2 linked regions of the Modestobacter italicus genome follow. The protein of the gene in region 1 interacts with the protein of each later gene in a pairwise test. Links are inferred from orthologs where the notes say so. Each region holds a gene or a part of one and is shown in the gene's direction. Other genes may lie near its edges.

Evidence for each region.
Region 2: the proteins of aceE (region 1) and nth interact in binary tests that used the Escherichia coli proteins (3 or more experiments, as listed by UniProt). The link is inferred for Modestobacter italicus from one-to-one orthologs.

Annotation. Positions count from the first base shown.
Region 1 is NC_017955.1:1,817,271-1,825,353, reverse strand. What follows is about bases 4,695-8,083. They hold aceE (pyruvate dehydrogenase (acetyl-transferring), homodimeric type), read left to right. Parts: upstream 4,695-5,069; coding sequence 5,070-7,883; downstream 7,884-8,083. Also shown: MODMU_RS26880 (aggregation-promoting factor C-terminal-like domain-containing protein), read right to left, coding at 1-290; MODMU_RS08915 (hypothetical protein), read left to right, coding at 1,088-1,477; MODMU_RS08910 (NAD-dependent epimerase/dehydratase family protein), read left to right, coding at 1,589-2,668; MODMU_RS28425 (hypothetical protein), read left to right, coding at 2,786-2,944; MODMU_RS08905 (DUF1579 family protein), read left to right, coding at 3,154-3,618; MODMU_RS08895 (peroxiredoxin), read right to left, coding at 3,744-4,208; MODMU_RS08890 (DUF3052 domain-containing protein), read right to left, coding at 4,267-4,692. UniProt on the Escherichia coli protein: Component of the pyruvate dehydrogenase (PDH) complex, that catalyzes the overall conversion of pyruvate to acetyl-CoA and CO(2).
Region 2 is NC_017955.1:609,089-614,497, forward strand. The notes cover bases 41-3,002. They hold nth (endonuclease III), read left to right. Parts: upstream 41-1,096; coding sequence 1,097-1,909; downstream 1,910-3,002. Other genes in these bases: MODMU_RS02900 (Crp/Fnr family transcriptional regulator), read right to left, coding at 41-427; MODMU_RS02905 (hypothetical protein), read right to left, coding at 589-873; MODMU_RS02915 (TlpA family protein disulfide reductase), read left to right, coding at 1,906-2,496; MODMU_RS02920 (NUDIX hydrolase), read left to right, coding at 2,493-3,002. In the rest of the region: more of MODMU_RS02900, read right to left, coding at 1-40; more of MODMU_RS02920, read left to right, coding at 3,003-3,260; MODMU_RS02925 (cupredoxin domain-containing protein), read left to right, coding at 3,257-3,442; MODMU_RS02930 (MarP family serine protease), read left to right, coding at 3,442-4,623; MODMU_RS02935 (alpha/beta fold hydrolase), read right to left, coding at 4,712-5,409. UniProt on the Escherichia coli protein: DNA repair enzyme that has both DNA N-glycosylase activity and AP-lyase activity. The DNA N-glycosylase activity releases various damaged pyrimidines from DNA by cleaving the N-glycosidic bond, leaving an AP (apurinic/apyrimidinic) site.

The DNA of each region.
Region 1 (8,083 bases):
TAGGCGGTGCTCGAGGGGTTCTGCGCCTTGGGGTTCCAGCCGCTCTCGCGCTGCCAGAGCTGGTTCAGGCAGGCGGACTGGGTGGTGTTCCCGCCGAGCTTGCCCAGCGCGTACGCCTGGTAGGCCTGCACGCCGGGCGCCGCCTGCGCCGCCGACTGACCGGCGAAGGCGAGGCCGACGCAGAGCGCCAGGACGACGGCGACCCGGTGCAGCGCGTGCCGGCCGGGGCCCCGGGACGGCGACGTCGCGTCGGCTGCCGGGCGGTCGAGCTGGGATGGGGCGTGGGACATGGTGGTGCTCCTCGTCGGTGAGGTGCGGCGCCGTCCTCGGGACGGCAGCCGGCATCGACCTGCGCGGTCGACTGGGACACGGGCGCCGGGGCCAGGCCGGGGCTGGACCTGGTGCAGCCACCCGTGGTGGGGGTACGGCCGACCCGGGCGTGCGGCACCGGCGGGCGGCAGGTCCCTGCCGTCCGGTGCGGTGACGCCCGGGAGCGGGCGACGTGCAGCGCCGTCCCGGCCAGCTGCGGGGACGGACGTGCGACGCCCGGCTGCGGAGTCGCCCGCCTACGCGGCGAGGACCCGCGGGGGCACGTCTGGAGTGGTTCTCCGTTCTCCCATGGCCGCCTACCAGGTCAGCTGACGGGTTCGGGCGGGGAGAGCCCTACCCACCCCCGAGCGGAGCTCGGCGGCGGGATTCACCCCACAGTGCGGTGGGTCCCCGGCTCGCAGGTGCGATTCGGCGGCATCCGGCGCGGGCTCCCCGGATGAGGAGAGAGGACCCGGCCGGACGCCGAAAAGTTAAGGAACTGGGCGGTTCCGCACAAATCGGGAGCACAGAATCGGAGAGAGTTGCTGGTCGCCACGCGGGTCGGCTGGTAACCCGGGCGTGTCGCCGGCGCGCCACCGGACCTGGTCGCCGGACGGGTCAGACGCGCCCGGGATCTGGGCCCCGTCTTGACGGCGTGTCGCGCGTCGGCCCACTCTGGACGAGACCCGCTCCGGTGGGTCCTCCGCGCCAGCCGTCACCGGCGACTGGCCACTCCTCGACCGCCCACCGAGCAGGAGCGGACCGCCGCGATGACCACGTGCGCCCTGAGGCCCTCCCCGCCCACGTCCCCGGACGGCAGGGCGGCGTCATGGCGGTGACCTCCCCCGCGCCACCTCGGCTGGACGAGGCCTGGGTGAGCCGCGAGGTGCACCGGGCCCGCGCCCTGCTCATCATGGCGGCGGTGCACGGACAGCTGGTCCGGTACGGCGAGCTGAGCCCGTTCGGCCACCTGCACTGGTACGACCGGCACGTCCTCGGCGGGGTCTTCGACCTCTGCCAGCTCAACGGCGAGCCCGACCTCACCGCGATCCTCGCGCCCGCCGGCCAGCCGTCGGAGGACGCGGTGGAGGCCGAGCGGGTCTTCGCCTACTGGCGCGAGGCCCGGCCGGTGCGACGGTCGCAGCGCCGGGGCGGTGCTCCGGTCTGACGCATCGGGCGGCGGCGCGGGTGACCCGGCGTCTCCCGGGTACCCGACGTCCATGAGCACCGGGATGCACGCCCGACGCAGGCACGAGCCCACCCTCCCGGCGGCACGGCGGTGAGCCCGGGCCGCGGCAAGCAGATGGCCGGCCCCCGCGGCCTGGCCGCCGAGGACGAGCAGGGAGCCGGCGACCACAGGCCGACCGAGCTGACCGTCGCCGTCACCGGTCCGACCGGCACGTTCGGGTCCGGGCTGGTGCCGCTGCTGCAGGCCGACGACCGGGTCACCCGGGTCGTCGGGATCGCGCGGCGCCCCTTCGACCCGGCCGAGCGGGGCTGGACGAAGATGGACTACCGGCGGGGCGACGTCCGCGACCCGGACTCGCTGCGGGAGGCCTTCGACGGCGTCGACGTCGTGGTCCACCTGGCGTTCCTGATCACCGGCACCGCCGGCCGTGAGGCCACCCGCGCGATCAACGTCGAGGGCACGCTCAACGTCTTCCGCGCGGCCGCTGCCGCGGGCGCCTCCCGCTTCGTGCACGCCTCGTCCGTCGCCGCCTACGGCTTCCACCGGGACAACCCGGTGGGCATGACCGAGGACTGGCCGGTGCGCCCGGCGGCGCGGCTGTTCTACGCGCAGGAGAAGGCCGAGCTCGAGCAGCGGCTCGCGGAGGAGGCGTCGGCCCACCCCGACCTGGCGCTGTTCCTGCTGCGGCCGTCGCTGGTGGTCGGGCCGCACTCGCTGGGCGGCAAGGACCTGCTGCCCGGCCGGCTCGCCCCGCTGGGCCGGTTGCTGGCGGACGCGGCCAACCGGCGGCTGCCGGTCCCGCTCCCGGTCGTGGTGGCCGACCTGCCGCTGCAGGCGGTACACGAGGACGACGTCGGCCAGGCCCTGATGCGCTGCGTGCTCGGCTCCGGGCCGCCGGGGGCCTACAACATCGCCGGTGACGGGGTGCTGAGCACGGCCGACGTGGCCCGGGAGTACGGCGCCATCCCGCTGCCGGTGCCGGGTGGACCGGCCCGGCTGACCGCACGGGCGGTCTCCCGGCTGCCGTTCCTGCCCGCCGCCGCCGAGTGGGTGGAGGCCGCGAGCCACCCGGCGATCATGGACACCACCAAGGCCAAGGAGCAGCTGGGGTGGCGCCCGCGCTACTCCGGGCGGGAGGCGCTGCGCTCGATGCTCGACCGCACCGGCTGAGCCTCGGCAGGTGCGACCGGCCGCATGGGTCGGTGAGGTGTTCCCGCTGCTCCGCCCGGGGTAGGGCCAGCGCCTTGCCGTCCGGACCGGGCGGCAGCCTGCGACGAGGAGGTCGGCATGGCCGGGAAGAGCAGCAAGGGCAGCGACACGGCGAAGAAGGCGAACGCAAAGGCGGAGAAGGAGGGGAAGAAGAACCCCCGGAAGAGCTCGGCCGCCCAGAGCGAGCTCGGCAAGAAGGGCGGGAAGAAGGGCGGCAAGAAGAAGAGCAAGTCCTGACCGGCGGCGGGCGGGTCGGCGCACGTCAGGCAACGGCCGGTCCGTTCCCGACCAGGCCTGCGGCTCGCCCGCCTCGTCCGGCTCGAGCAGGAGCTCGTCAGTGCCGTGGGCATGCGTGGGCCGCGCTTCGCCGCGCAGCGATGAGATCCGGTCATTCCACGCGTCCCAGCTGGCGACCACCCCACGCTCCGCCTGACGGGACCACCGCGATGACTGACACCGACGACGCCAGTGGGCCGCGCGCCCCGCAGCCCCACCCGATGCTCCGCGCGCTCGACGTGCTGGAGGGGACGTGGCGGCTCGAGGGCCACGACCTCGACGGCAGCTCGCCGTTCACCGGCACGGTGACCCGGCGCTGGCTCCCCGGCGGCCACTTCCTCGTGCAGACGATGCAGATGGACGGCGACGAGCAGGAGGGAGCCGAGTACATCGGCTACGACCACGCCCAGCAGACGCTGCGCTCGATGTTCTTCAGCAACGAGGGGCCGGGCCCCTTCTGCTCCTTCGCGCTGGAGTACGTCTGGCAGATCGAGGGCGACGAGCTCACCATCTGGCACGGCGAGAAGGGCTCCCCGGCACGGTTCACCGGCACCATCGACCGGGACGCCGGCACCATCGACGGGCAGTGGGAGTGGCCCGGCGGCGGCTACCGGGCCCTGTCGACACGCATCTGACGGGGCCTGCCGGGGTCGTGGGCGCGGAGGGTGTCGAACCCCCGACCACTCGCTTGTAAGGCGAGCGCTCTACCGCTGAGCTACGCGCCCGTGCGACCGGGGCGACGGGCCCCGGCCACCGGAGACTAGGCGGCCGCGAGCTGGCGGACCGCGTCCTTCCAGCCGGTCTGCTCCCGGGCGTCACCGGGCTGGTTGACCTCGGCGAAGGCGACCTTCCCCTCGGCGTCGACGAGGAAGGTCCCGCGCACGGCCATGCCGGCCTTGTCGTTGAACACGCCGTAGGCCTGGGCGGTGGCGCCGTGCGGCCAGAAGTCCGACAGCAGCGAGAACTCGAAGCCCTCCTGCGCCTTGAACGCCTTCAGGCTGAACACCGGGTCGGTGGAGATCGCGACCACCTGCACGCCGGCCTCGGTGTAGGTGGCCAGCTCGTCGCGCAGCTGGCACAGCTCACCGGTGCAGATGCCGGAGAAGGCGAACGGGTAGAAGACCACCAGGACCGGGGCCCCACGCAGCTCGGCGAGGGAGACGACCTGTCGGTCCTGGTCGGGGAGGCTGAACTCGGGCGCGGTGTCGCCGACGGAGATGCTCATGCGCCGATGGTGCCGCACCTGCCCGCAGCAGGTCCCGCCGCCCCCGCGGGGTCCCCGTTCAGCGGCGGGAGCGGGCGGCCTTCGGGGTGACGAGCCGGATGCCGGACCAGTCCTTGGCCGCGGAGATGCTCGACGTCTGCTGCAGCCCCGCGGTGGGCGCGGCCTCGGTGACGTCACCGGGCTCGACGTGACCGGGGCGCCCGGACTTGGGCACCAGCAGCCAGACGACGCCGTCCTCGGCCAGCGAGGCGATGGAGTCGACGAGGGCGTCGATCAGGTCGCCGTCCTCCTCGCGCCACCAGAGCAGGACGACGTCGGCCACCTCGTCGGAGTCCTCATCGACCATGTCGCCGCCGGCCAGCTCGACGACGGAGTCGCGCAGGTCCTCGTCGGCGTCCTCGTCCCAGCCGAGCTCCTGCACGACCATCCCCGGCTTGATCCCCAGCCGGGCAGCCATGCTGGTGCTCCCCGAGTCGACGCTCATCCCTGCTCGTCCTCCGTGTGCTCGACGACCCGGTGCGTGCCGGGTGCTGTGGTGTGCGGTGTCCGGTGCCCCGTCGCGGTGTGCTGCGGGGCGGTGTTCTGGGAGGGATCGTGCCCTGTCCCGGGCCGTCGTGCCTGGCCGGGACCCCTCATCGGCCCACACCGACCCCCTCCGCACCGGTGCTGAGAGGCCGCCGGGTCGTCGTCCCCCCACCCGGGGGTGCGCCGCTCCGGGGCCACCGTTGGAGCGGAGCGTAGGGCATCACCGGGCAGGCGCAAGGCCCGAAGACGGGTCTCCGGCCGCGCCGTCGTCCCGTCGACGGGCCCTCCAGCGGGGCACACGTGACGCCGACCGCTCCGACAGGAGACGATGGGGGCATGAGCGCACCGCAGCAGTCGGACGGAGACCCCGCCCGCATCGCAGGAACCCCTCGCGCGGTCATCACCGACGGGCGGTCCAGCCAACTCCCGGACACCGACCCCGACGAGACGCAGGAGTGGCTGGACTCGCTGGACGCGGTCGTCGACCACGCCGGCCGTGGTCGCGCGCGCTACCTGATGCTCCGCATGATCGAGCGCAGTCGTGAGCAGCAGGTCGGCGTCCCCGCCCTGCGCAGCACCGACTACATCAACACCATCCCGCCGGAGCGGGAGCCGTGGTTCCCCGGCGACGAGGACGTCGAGCGGCGGATCCGCGCCTACATCCGCTGGAACGCCGCGATCATGGTCCACCGCGCGCAGCGGCCGGGGATCGGCGTCGGCGGCCACATCTCCTCCTACGCGTCGTCCGCGTCGCTCTACGAGGTGGGCTTCAACCACTTCTTCAAGGGCAAGGACCACCCCAGCGGTGGCGACCAGATCTACTTCCAGGGCCACGCCTCCCCCGGCGTCTACGCCCGCGCCTACCTCGAGGGCCGGCTCGACGAGAACCAGCTCGACGGGTTCCGCCAGGAGGTCAGCCACCCCGGGGGCGGGCTGTCCTCCTACCCGCACCCGCGGCTGATGCCGGACTTCTGGGAGTTCCCCACCGTCTCGATGGGACTCGGCCCGATGAACGCGATCTACCAGGCGCGGTTCAACCGCTACCTGCACGACCGCGGCATCGCCGACACCTCCGACCAGCACGTGTGGGCGTTCCTCGGCGACGGCGAGACCGACGAGCCCGAGTCGCTCGGCCCGATCGGCCTGGCCGCGCGGGAGGAGCTGGACAACCTCACCTTCGTCATCAACTGCAACCTGCAGCGCCTCGACGGGCCGGTCCGCGGCAACGGCAAGATCATCCAGGAGCTGGAGTCGGTCTTCCGCGGCGCGGGCTGGAACGTCATCAAGGTGGTCTGGGGCCGCGGCTGGGACAAGCTGCTGGCCGCCGACCGCGACGGCGCGCTGGTCAACCTGATGAACACCACGCCGGACGGCGACTACCAGACCTACAAGGCCGAGGACGGCGCCTACGTCCGCGAGCACTTCTTCGGCCGGGACCCGCGCACCCGCAAGCTGGTCGAGGGCCTCAGCGACAAGGAGGTCTGGGACCTGCAGCGCGGCGGGCACGACTACCGCAAGGTCTACGCCGCCTACAAGGCCGCGATGGAGCACAAGGGCCAGCCGACGGTCATCCTGGCCAAGACCATCAAGGGCTGGACGCTGGGCAGCCACTTCGAGGGCCGCAACTCCACCCACCAGATGAAGAAGCTGACGGCGGAGGACCTCGCCAACTTCCGTGACCGGCTCTACCTGCCGATCCCGGACGAGCAGCTGGACAAGACCCTGCCGCCCTATTACAAGCCGGCCGAGGACTCCGACGAGATGCAGTACATGCTCGAGCGGCGTCGTCAGCTCGGTGGGGCGGTACCCCGGCGCCGGCACACCGCGGCCCCGCTCAAGGCACCCGACGACAAGGCCTTCGAGGTCGTCCGCCGGGGCTCGGGCAAGCAGGAGGTCGCCACCACGATGGCGTTCGTCCGGCTGCTCAAGGAGCTCATCAAGGACCCCGAGCTCGGCCCCCGCTTCGTCCCGGTCATCCCCGACGAGGCCCGCACCTTCGGGCTGGACTCGCTGTTCCCGACGAAGAAGATCTACAACCCGCACGGCCAGAACTACACGTCGGTCGACCGCGAGCTGATGCTGGCCTACAAGGAGTCCACGACCGGGCAGATCCTGCACGAGGGGATCAACGAGGCCGGCTCCTCGGCGTCGTTCATCGCCGCCGGCACGTCGTACGCGACGCACGGCGAGGCCATGATCCCGATCTACATCTTCTACTCGATGTTCGGGTTCCAGCGCACCGGCGACGAGTTCTGGGGCGCCGGCGACCAGATGACCCGCGGCTTCCTGCTCGGCGCCACCGCCGGGCGGACCACCCTCAACGGCGAGGGCCTGCAGCACGAGGACGGGCACTCGCTGCTGCTGGCGGAGACCAACCCGGCCGTCGTCTCCTACGACCCGGCGTTCTCCTACGAGCTCGGGCACATCGTCAAGGACGCGCTGCGCCGCATGTACGGCGAGGACCCGGGCGCTCCGCTGGGCGGGCACCGCGACCCGAACGTCATGTACTACCTGACGGTCTACAACGAGCCCTACGCCCAGCCGGCCGAGCCCGAGGGCCTCGACGTCACCGGTCTGCTCGCCGGCATGTACCGGTACGCCGAGGGCCCCCAGGTCGGCGAGGGCAAGAAGGCGCAGGTGCTCGCGTCCGGTGTCGCGGTGCCGTGGGCGCTGCGGGCCCAGCAGCTGCTGTCCGACGACTGGGGGGTGTCGGCCGACGTCTGGTCGGTCACCTCGTGGAACGAGCTGCGCCGCGAGGCGGTCGCCGCCGACGAGTGGAACCTGCTCAACCCGGCCGAAGAGCCCAAGGTCCCCTACGTCACCCAGCAGCTGGCCGACGCCCCCGGCCCGGTCGTCGCGGTGTCGGACTGGATGAAGGCGGTGCCGGACCTGCTGGCGCCGTTCGTCCCGGGCGGCATGGTCTCCCTGGGCACCGACGGGTTCGGCTTGTCCGACACCCGCCCGGCGCTGCGGCGGCACTTCCGGGTGGACGCCGAGTCGATCGTCGTCCGCACGCTGGCCGCGCTGGCCACCCGCGGCGAGATCGAGCGGGACGTCGTCCGGCAGGCCGTCGAGAAGTACCAGATCGGCGATGTGCAGGCGGCTCCGGAGGACACCACCACCACCCCGGAGCAGCAGCCCGAGGCCTGACGCCCGCGCGGCACTTCGATCAGGTCACCTGATCACCGACCGTCCCCCCGCACCGACGTTGGCGCGGGGGGACGGTCATTGGTGCGGTAGGACGACACCCTGTGGACGCCGAGGCTCCCCCGCACGGCGCTATGGACGAGATGGTCCCCAGCTCCAACTGTCGTCCACAGGTTGCGCGCCGCTCTTCCGCGCACCCCGCT
Region 2 (5,409 bases), 1.2 Mb from region 1 along the record:
AGATCAGGTCGGCGACGGAGTCGTTGGTGCGGCGCAGCCGGCGGGCGAGGACCCGCAGCAGCTGCTCGCCGATCTCCGGGTGCGCGGTGATCCAGGGCCGGAGCATGTTGTTCGGCATCTTGGCCAGCCGGACGTCGGTGACCGCCGTGGCGGTCGCCGTCCGGGGGCCCGGGTCGAAGACCGACAGCTCGCCGAACTGGTCCGACGGACCCATGACGGCCAGCACGTTCTCGCGCCCGTCGGGCGCCCGCCGGGACAGCTTGATCTTGCCGGAGAGGACGACGTACAGGCTGTCGCCCGACTCGCCCTCGTTGAAGACGACGCGGCCCCGGGGCAGGGTCACCGTCTCCAGCGAGCTGGCCACCGGCTCGGCAGCCTCTTCCGACAGTCCCTGGAAGAGACCGGACTGGGCAAGGACCTCGTCCACGTGCACCTCTCGCAACGTCCTCACGGGTGCGATGGCGACCCGCGTCCAGGAGAGTCTAGGGCCTGTGGCTGACCTCACCAGTGCACTGAGTCACCGGACTGCCCACTCTGAGTGGCTCCGGGGGTCGTCCCTCCCGGTGAGCGGGCCGGGTGTGCATCCGCTCAGTCGGCGTGCTGGGGTTGCTCGCTGGGCTCGGTCACCCGGTCGGTGAGCACCGGACTGGGCACCCGGCGGCCGCGGCCCCGGCGCCGGGCCCGCCACCGGGACATCGCCCGGCGGATGCCGGAGTGGGCCAGCGTGCCGACCTCGGCCTCGGTGGCGGTGCCCAGGAAGTCCTCGACCTCGCGCTGCGAGGTGGGCCGGCGCAGCGGCTCCTCGACCCGCTCCATGACGAGCAGGAAGGCGATGAGCAACGGCGGGAACAGGATGACGATGAGGGCGACCACGTGCACCTCCTCGGCGACGTCTGCGGGCAGGCCGCCCAGGTGAGGACGACGTCGGTCGTGCGGTCTGATGGTGGCGCGCTGTCCGTTGGGCCGCGCACCGCCGTCGAGTATGACGGTCGGCGCCCGGCAGCGTACGTGCGGCGGAGGCCGTGTTGCACCTGCGGCGGAGCCTGTGTCGCACGTGCGGCAGAGCCTGGGGGAGGCGACGCCTACCCTCACTCGCGTGTCCCGGCCCGCCACCGCACCCGACGCCCTCCCGGCCTACACACGACCCGTACCGCCCCGGCGTCCCGGTCGCGCGGCGCGGCTGGGGATCTCCCCGTTCGACCCGGAGGAGAGCCCGCTGGGGCGCACCCGGCGGGCCCGGCGGATGGCCCGGGAGCTGGCGGCCATCCACCCGGACGCGCACTGCGAGCTGGACTTCACCACCCCGCTGGAGCTGCTCGTGGCCACCGTCCTGTCGGCGCAGACCACCGACCGGACGGTCAACAAGGTCACCCCGGCGCTGTTCGCCCGCTACCCCGACGCGTACGCCTACGCCAGCGCCGACCGGGACGAGCTGGAGACGATCCTGAAGCCGACCGGCTTCTTCCGGGCCAAGGCCACCTCGGTGATCGGCCTGGGGCAGGCGCTGGTCGAGCGCTTCGACGGGGAGGTGCCCGGGAAGCTGGTCGACCTCGTCACGCTCCCGGGCGTGGGCCGCAAGACCGCCAACGTGGTGCTCGGCAACGCCTTCGGCGTCCCCGGGCTCACCGTGGACACCCACTTCGGCCGGCTGGTGCGCCGCTTCGGCTGGACGGCGGAGGAGGACCCGGTCAAGGTCGAGACCGAGATCGCGGCGATCGTCCCCAGGAAGGAGTGGACGATGTTCTCCCACCGCGTGATCTTCCACGGCCGGCGGGTGTGCCACGCGAAGAAGCCCGCCTGCGGGGCCTGCGGGCTGGCCGCCTGGTGCCCCTCCTACGGTATCGGGCCGCTGGACCCCGAGGTCGCCGAGAAGCTGGTCAAGACCCCCGCTGCCTCGGACACCGAGTGAGCCGCGCCCTGCGCGCCGCCGGCGCCCTGCTGGTGCTGTTCGCGCTGCTGGCGGGCTGCACGTCGGCGGAGTCCGACGAGCCGGCGCCGACGCCGGCGAGCAGCGACCTGGAGTCCCTCGACGCCGACCTGCAGCCCTGCCCGGAGCAGCCCGACCAGCCGGCCGCCGACAGCGACCTGCCCGCCACGGTCTTCGACTGCTTCGGCGGCGGCACCCTCGACCTCAGCCGCGCCCCCGGGGTGCCGACCGTGGTCAATCTCTGGGCCAGCTGGTGCGGGCCCTGCCGGGAGGAGCTGCCGCTGGTGCAGCAGCTCGCCGACGCCGGCGGTGAGCGGGTGCGGGTGCTCGGCGTGGCCAGCCTCGACGGCGCCTCCCAGACGGCGTCCTTCGCGAAGGACGCCGCGATCAGCTTCCCGAGCGCCTTCGACGGCGAGGGGGAGGTGATGGCCGCGATCGGGGTCAACACGCTGCCGCACACGATCTTCCTCGCCGCCGACGGCTCCATCGCCTACGTGCAGGTCGGTCAGGTGCAGTCGCTCGCGGAGTTCGAGCAGCTGGTCGCCGACCACTTGGGCGTGCAGCTGTGACGCTCCCCGCCGACGAGCTCGCCGGGCTGCCGGAGCACGTCCAGCGGCTGGTCGCGCACGCCGGCGAGCTGCCGCTGTGGCACCGGCACGGCGCGCCCTCGGCCACCGCCCGCCGCTCCGCCGTCCTCATCCTGTTCGGGCAGGGCCCCGGCGGCCCGGACGTGCTGCTGATCGAGAAGTCCGCGCACCTGCGCAGCCACGCCGGGCAGCCGGCGTTCCCCGGCGGCGGCGCCGACCCGGGGGAGGACTACCCGGTCGGCACCGCGCTGCGCGAGGCGCAGGAGGAGGTCGGCGTCGACCCGGCGAGCGTGCGGGTGCTGGCGACGCTGCCGGCGCTGTTCCTCGGCCCGTCGGACAACGTCGTCGTCCCGGTGGTCGGCTGGTGGGACGACCCGCGGGAGATCGCGACCGCCGACCCGCGCGAGGTGGCGAAGGTCGCCCGGGTGCCGCTGGCGCAGCTGGTCGACCCGGCGAACCGGTTCCGGGTGCGGCACCCCGCCGGGTACGTGGGGCCCGCGTTCGGGGTGGCCGGCATGGTCGTCTGGGGCTTCACCGCCGGCCTGCTGGACGCCGTCCTGCAGGCCGCGGGGCTGAGCCTGCCCTGGGACGCCGGCGACGTCCGGCCGCTCACCGGCCTGGCCGCGGCGGCACCGGCGGACTCCGAGGAGGAGCCGGTGGACTCCGACGTCGCCGACCGCGCCGCGCCGACGGTCGCCGACGACGGAGGACGGACAGGTTCGCCGCGTACCGTCCCCGGACCATGAGCCCGGCCCGGTCCCGCGCTGCGCGCGGAAGCGGCCGGCCGGCCCCGTTCGGCGGGCTGCTGGCCGGCCTGCTGCTGGCAGAGACGATCGAGTTCACCGTCAGCGCGCCGGGTGACCACCCCGTCGAGTGCAGCTTCCACGCCGCGCTCGGGCAGGTGGGCACCATGACGGTGAGCGGGTGATGTCCCTCGTCGACCTGGCCCTCATCGTCCTCGCGCTGGTGTTCGCGCTGTCCGGCTTCCGGCAGGGGCTGATCGTCTCCGCGGCCTCCTTCGTCGGCTTCTTCGGCGGCGCGGTGCTCGGCGCCCAGCTGTCCGGGCCGCTCGCCGACGACATCGCCGACTCCTCGGTCACCCGGGTGTTCGTGGCCCTGGTCGTGGTGCTCGCCGGTGCCCTGCTGGGGCAGCTGCTGGCCGGGGTGATCGGCCGCGCGGTGCGCACCCGGGTCACCTGGGAGCCGGCCAAGATGGTCGACGCCGTGGCCGGGGCGGTCGTCTCGGCGGCCGCCGTCCTGCTGGTGGCGTGGATGGTGGCCACCCCGCTGGCCAGCTCGCCGTTCCCCGGGGTCGCCGGGCAGGTGCGCCAGTCGGCGCTGGTGCAGGTCGTGGACCGGACGGTGCCCTCGCAGGTGCGCTCGCTCTACGACTCGCTGCGGACGGCGATCGACCGGCAGGGCCTGCCCGACGTGCTCGACCCGCTCACCCCGACCGAGGCGCGGGACGTCCCCGCGCCGGACCAGGCGCTGCTGGACAGCCCCGTCGTCGGCAGCGTGCAGGGCTCGGTGGTGCAGATCCGGGGGATCGCGGCGTCCTGCTCCCGGCAGATCGACGGCTCCGGCTTCGTCTTCGCCGACCAGCGGGTGATGACCAACGCGCACGTGCTGGCCGGGGTCAGCGACCCGCAGGTCACCGCCGAGGGCGAGGCGTACGACGCGACGCCGGTGTACGTCGACGAGGAGACCGACATCGCCGTCCTCGCCGTGCCCGGGCTGCCGCAGGTGCCGCTGCGCTTCACCCCGAGCCCGGTGGACACCGGCGCGGACGCGATCGTGATGGGCTACCCGGGCGGCGGCGGCCTGTACGTGGGTCCGGCCCGGGTCCGGGACCGCGGGGAGATCAGCGGACCGGACTTCCGCTCCACCCGGACCGTGCAGCGGGACGTCTACGCCCTGTACGGGCAGGTGCGGGCAGGCAACTCCGGCGGCCCCCTGCTGGCCACCGACGGCTCGGTGCTGGGCGTCGTCTTCGCCTCCGCGATCGACGACCCGGACACCGGCTACGCGCTCACCGCGGCCGAGGTCGCCGACGCGGCGGCCACCGGGACCGCTGCGGTCGCCGCGGTCGACACCGGTCCCTGCGAATGAAAGGACCTCGTTCCCCCCACGCTTCGCAAGCTCAGCGCGGGCCCCTGAACGAGGCCGGCGGCTGGGTGCGGCGCGCAGCTGGGTTGCGCTAGGGGGTCGCCCAGCCGGCGATGGCGGCGGTGACGTCGGCGGGGGTCTCCTCCTGCGGGAAGTGGCCGGCGCCGGGCAGCTCGCGCCACTCGTAGGCCCCGGCGACGTAGCGGTCGGAGCCGAGGGCGGTGCGCGGCAGGACGTAGGGATCGAGGGCGCCGTGCAGCTGCAGGGTGGGCGCGGTGACCGGTGCGGCCATCCGGCGGGCGAAGCGCAGCCCGTCGGGCCGCAGCTGGGAGCGGCCGGCCCAGCGGTAGTACTCCATCGCGCCGTAGGCGGCCTGCGGGATCCGGGAGGCCGCCCGGTAGCGGTCCACCGCCTCGGCGAAGTCCGCGGTCTGCACCCAGGCCGGCCCCGCCCAGCGGCGCATCAGGTCGGCGACGGGGTCGTCGTCGGCCCGGGTGAGCCGCCGCTCGGGGAGCCGGGGGAGCTGGTAGTGCAGCGCGTAGGCCAGCGCGCGCCGCTGGCGCCCGTCGGTGACCGAGGCGCGCAGCCGCCGCGGGTGCGCCGCCCCGATGACGACGAGCCGGCGCACGCTGCGCGGGTGCAGCGCGGCCATGGTCCAGCCGACCAACCCGCCCCAGTCCGCGCCGACGACGACGGCGTCGGTCTCGCCGAGCGCGCGGATCACCGCGGCGGCGTCGGCGGCGGCGGTGGGCAGGTCGTAGCCGCGCGGCGGCTTGTCGCTGGCGCCGT